One region of the Vibrio orientalis CIP 102891 genome, then DNA from elsewhere that is predicted to be linked to it. Evidence: predicted binding sites of a transcription regulator. Region 1 holds the regulator's gene; the other holds the start of a gene.
The links. The regulator PurR, encoded in region 1, represses purine synthesis genes. The targets are predictions, from matches to a motif close to TNANGNAAACGTTTNCNTNA.

Region 1 (2,406 bases):
CATTTTGAAAGTAGCCAACTAGCTTACTACGAGTAACTGCGTCATCTTCTACAACTAGTACGTGATAACTCATCTACACCACTTATTTTACATTGGGATTTGCTCTATCTAATATTCTATTCATAAATAGTAACATTTCTAGTATTTATCACTTTAAAAGCTAGAAAGATCATTTTTTATTGATTCAAGACAAAACTTCTCTAGCCATTAATATCTGCCAATAATCACATTTATCTTGTCACATAAGTAATTACCGCTGTTCATTTTTATTGGTTACAATGTCGGTAATTATTTGGGGAGTAACACCTAATGCAAGAAATCAAAGCATTCAATGAAAAACGTGCCGAAATCTACTGGTGGTTGTCTAGCCTTTTTGCTAAAGAGTTAACAGAAGAGAACGTTGCACAATATCATTCACCTGAAATTCGCTCTTTTCTAACAGGACTGGGGGAAAATGAGCAACTCAAGCCGTCAATTGACCGTATTACTGATGCACTAAACCGTCTTATGGATCGTGAAGATGCGCAACTTGAGCTAGCGGCTGATTTTTGTGATCTTTTCTTAAAGTCAGATAAAGACTCGGCACTACCATACGCATCGATGTATATCGGCAAGTCAGGCCTGCTCAACGATACTCCAGCTAAAGAGATGGAGGAAGTGATGGCTAAGCATGGCGTTGCGGTGGATAAAAACCTCAACGAACCAGCAGATCACATTGCGATTGAGCTCGATTTCTTGGGTAACTTGATCATTCGTTCAAATGAAGCAGAGGACGAAACTAAGATTGAAGAAGCTTTTGCAACCCAAGAGCAGTTCATTCGTCAGCACCTGCTTAGCTGGATGCCGCAATTTTCTGACAAATGCCAGAAATTTGATGAGTTCGGTTTCTACTCTGCCATCAGCGCATTTGCTGTTGCCTTCTTAGCTTTAGACTGTAGCTATCTGCTAGGCGAATAAAGACAACATTGTGACCTCCGGCAGGTTGCTTTAGCGTTTTTTGTTTGCTCTTAAGAGTTTTGCGGTCTAAAATTGTGACCGCAAACGATAAAAACAAACGAATCAAATACAAACCGCTAAATAGAGCGGTTTTTGTGTTTCTGATACTTTCTGTCTCGGTATTCTAAACTGAATATAATTCCGCGGCAGTCATCGACAGGACAGAACCTTATGGCCACTATTAAAGACGTTGCTCGCCTTGCTGGTGTATCAACGACAACTGTGTCACATGTAATTAATAAAACGCGCTTTGTTGCTGAAGCTACTCAAGAAAAAGTAATGGAAGCAGTGACAGAACTAAACTACGCACCTAGTGCTGTTGCACGTAGCCTGAAGTGTAATACCACGCGTACGATCGGTATGCTGGTGACTCAGTCAACAAACCTTTTCTTCTCAGAAGTTATCGATGGTGTTGAAAGCTATTGTTACCGTCAAGGCTACACGCTGATCTTGTGTAACACAGGTGGTATCTACGAAAAGCAACGCGACTATATTCGTATGCTGGCTGAAAAGCGTGTAGACGGCATTCTTGTCATGTGTTCTGACTTAACGGAAGAACTGAGCGAGATGCTAGATCGCCACAAAGATATTCCAAAAGTGGTTATGGATTGGGGTCCTGAGAGCTCTCAAGCAGATAAGATCATCGACAACTCAGAAGAAGGTGGCTATTTAGCGACTAAATACCTGATTGAGCATGGTCACACCGATATTGCCTGCCTAAGTGGACACTTTGAAAAAGCAGCGTGTCAGGAGCGTATCCGTGGCTTTAAGCGCGCGATGAACGAAGCAAGCCTTCCAGTTAACGAAGATTGGATTCTAGAAGGTAACTTCGAGTGTGATACTGCGGTACTCGCAGCAGACCAAATCGCAGCAATGGATAACAAGCCAAGCGCAATCTTCTGTTTCAACGATACCATGGCACTTGGCTTAATGAGCCGTCTTCAGCAGAAAGGTATTCGCATCCCTGAAGATATGTCCGTTATCGGTTACGACAACATTGAACTTGCAGAGTATTTCTCGCCGCCGCTGACTACCGTTCACCAACCAAAACGTCGCGTGGGCAAAAACGCCTTTGAGATTCTACTAGAGCGCATAAAAGACAAAGAGCACGAGAAGCGTATCTTTGAAATGCATCCAGAAATTGTTGAACGAAATACCGTACAGAACATTAAGAAATAACTTATTTGACAAACACTTAGTCAATAGAACTATATTGACTAAGTGTATCAACTGAGCCTATTTATTGAAGCAAGATCACATTTATCCTATAGAGACGTGATTCTCAGCCCAAAATCCATTTATGCTTATTATTGTTCGATTATGCCACGAACAGGGCAAACCATTTCGAAAGGATGGGACGCAAAGCCTCCGGCCTTCAACAAGTTAATTGTTTGGTAGCGGGGTTGCCGA
Region 2 (2,406 bases), 650 kb from region 1:
GAAGCACATCCAATTGATAGCAACCACGTCCTTCTATCCAGTTTTAATCATGATGTGATTAGACATCTACATATGATGCTGCCGAATATCCGACTCGGGGTACTCTGTGAACGCCTAAAGTCTGCAGAAAAGCACTTGTTAAAAGAAGTCTCTGCATTTAGCTGCAATCTTTATTATAAATGGGTGACAAGAAAACAGATCGACCAGTTGAAGCAAAGCGGATATCAAGTATGGTGTTATACCGTCAATAACCCTAATTCCCTGCGACATATCGAAGAATTAGACGCTATCTTTAGCGATTATCCTGAGCGTTTTCTTTAAACACATTACTCACCTTCTCTATACAGTGTTATACAGCACTACTGTATAACACTGTATAAAATCGCGTGCGCTTAATCACATTTCTTGTGTTTTACACATTTCCCCGCTCACTACATAATTAATAAAATCACAATACCTTTCAATTACTTAAATTAAATTCCATGTTAACTCTCGCCTTTTAACGCTGAAAAATCGCACAAAAACACTTGATCATAAAACTAAAAATAACTACTGTATAGACATACAGCATGTACAAAGGAACAGTTATTATGATTCAGGCACAACATACAGCTCGCGCATTCTCCAAGTTTAATGTTCTTGCTCAACCGACTCAGCCAATGAACATTGACCATTCTACGTTACATCGTCTCGCTGGACTGTCAGGTCAGAGCCAGTGGATTTTATTTACCTCTGAGTGCCCTCGCCCTAATTATGACCAGTTTGCTGCTTCTCATATTAGCTGCCAAAAGATCATTCAGATGAAACCTTCTCACACTCAAAGTGAGTTTGAGATTGTTAAAAAAGCCATTCAATCAGGTAATGCGAGTGCTGTTGTCGCATCAACCAATATTGCTGCTGTTGAACAAAGCTTGCTGCGCAGTTTAGCTGAACAATTTCAGTGTGAAGTCTTCTTCGTTGAGGGCAGAGTTAACCAGTACCACTAACAAGCTCAACGATCGTCACTGCCTTTCGCCCCCTCCTATGAGGGGGTTTTCTTTTTTCAACAGATCAACAAACGAACTTTAGGCGATAAGTAAAAAATTAAGCAAACGTTTGCTTTTTCTCTGGTAGCCACAAATAGTTCTGGTATCATGCGACTCAAATCCATTATCTCTAATGATAATTTCCACGTTGCTTTAAGATAGGAATGTCTAGATGAGTCTCGCTGACCAAGTTCTTGCCGTAAATGATGATCTTCCAATTCGTACTGATAAACCCGTTCACAGTGGCAAAGTTCGCTCTGTGTATTGGTTAACCGAAGAAGACAGCAAACGCCTTATTAAAGAAAAAGGCTACGACGTAGCACCAGATGCACCACTTGCTATCATGGTTATCAGTGATCGCATCTCAGCATTCGATTGTATTTGGCATGCTGAGGGAGGCTTAAAAGGCGTACCGGGTAAAGGTGCAGCATTAAACGCTATCTCTAATCACTGGTTTAAACTCTTTAAAGATAGTGGCCTTGCTGATAGCCACATTCTAGACATCCCTCACCCGTTCATTTGGATTGTCCAAAAAGCCAAACCCATCATGATCGAAGCGATCTGTCGCCAATACATCACTGGCTCAATGTGGCGAGCATACGAGAAAGGTGAACGTGAGTTTTGTGGTATCCAACTACCTGAAGGTCTAGAAAAAGACAAAGCGCTACCAGAACTACTGATGACGCCATCAACAAAAGGTATCTTAAAGGGTATCCCGGGCGTGCCTGAAGCTGACGACGTCAATATTACACGCCAAAACATCGAAGATAACTTCGCCGCCTTTAATTTCTCTAAGGCGGAAGATATCGCTCAGTACGAGAAACTGCTTCGAGAAGGCTTTGTGGTTATCAGCAATGCACTCGCAGAGATCGAGCAAATCTTCGTCGACACTAAGTTTGAGTTTGGTTACGTCCACGATGCGGCAGGCAATGAAAAGCTAATTTATATGGATGAGGTCGGTACGCCTGACTCATCTCGTATATGGGATGAAAAAGAATACGACGCTGGCAATATCGTCGAAAACTCAAAAGAAGGCTTCCGTCAGTTCCTACTTAATCACTTCCCTGATCCCGATATCCTACTGAACAAGGAGCGTATGGATGAACGTGAAGCGTTAGCACGAGACAATGCCCTGCCTCTTGAGGCCCTGCAAGATATCTCGCGTACCTACATCGGTATTGCAGAGAAAATCACCGGCCAACCAATCAAATTGAGCGACAATCCAAAGCAAGAAATTGTCGATATTCTAAGTAAAGAATATGGACTGATTGATTAATCTGATGCTATACAAGCAACGCGCTCCCATCAAACCGGAGCGCGTTTTTGTTGCTTAGATTATTTATCTTTGCCACCTGTATTGTTTCCGCTGCTATTGCCTCCG

Region 2: VIA_RS15865 (phosphoribosylaminoimidazolesuccinocarboxamide synthase) is a predicted target of PurR. The motif match lies at 1,084-1,103, and genes of this name have one in related genera.

Annotation. Positions count from the first base shown of each region.
Region 1 covers NZ_ACZV01000005.1:451,281-453,686, reverse strand. The annotation lists gene torR (two-component system response regulator TorR) at 1-73, opposite strand, end outside; gene torD (molecular chaperone TorD) at 310-957, shown strand; gene purR (HTH-type transcriptional repressor PurR) at 1,168-2,175, shown strand; cyclic di-GMP riboswitch class I at 2,320-2,406, shown strand, end outside.
Region 2 covers NZ_ACZV01000005.1:1,106,033-1,108,438, forward strand. The annotation lists gene VIA_RS15855 (glycerophosphodiester phosphodiesterase) at 1-321, shown strand, start outside; gene VIA_RS15860 (SulA-like leucine-rich domain-containing protein) at 591-986, shown strand; gene VIA_RS15865 (phosphoribosylaminoimidazolesuccinocarboxamide synthase) at 1,198-2,301, shown strand; gene VIA_RS15870 (EF-hand domain-containing protein) at 2,361-2,406, opposite strand, start outside.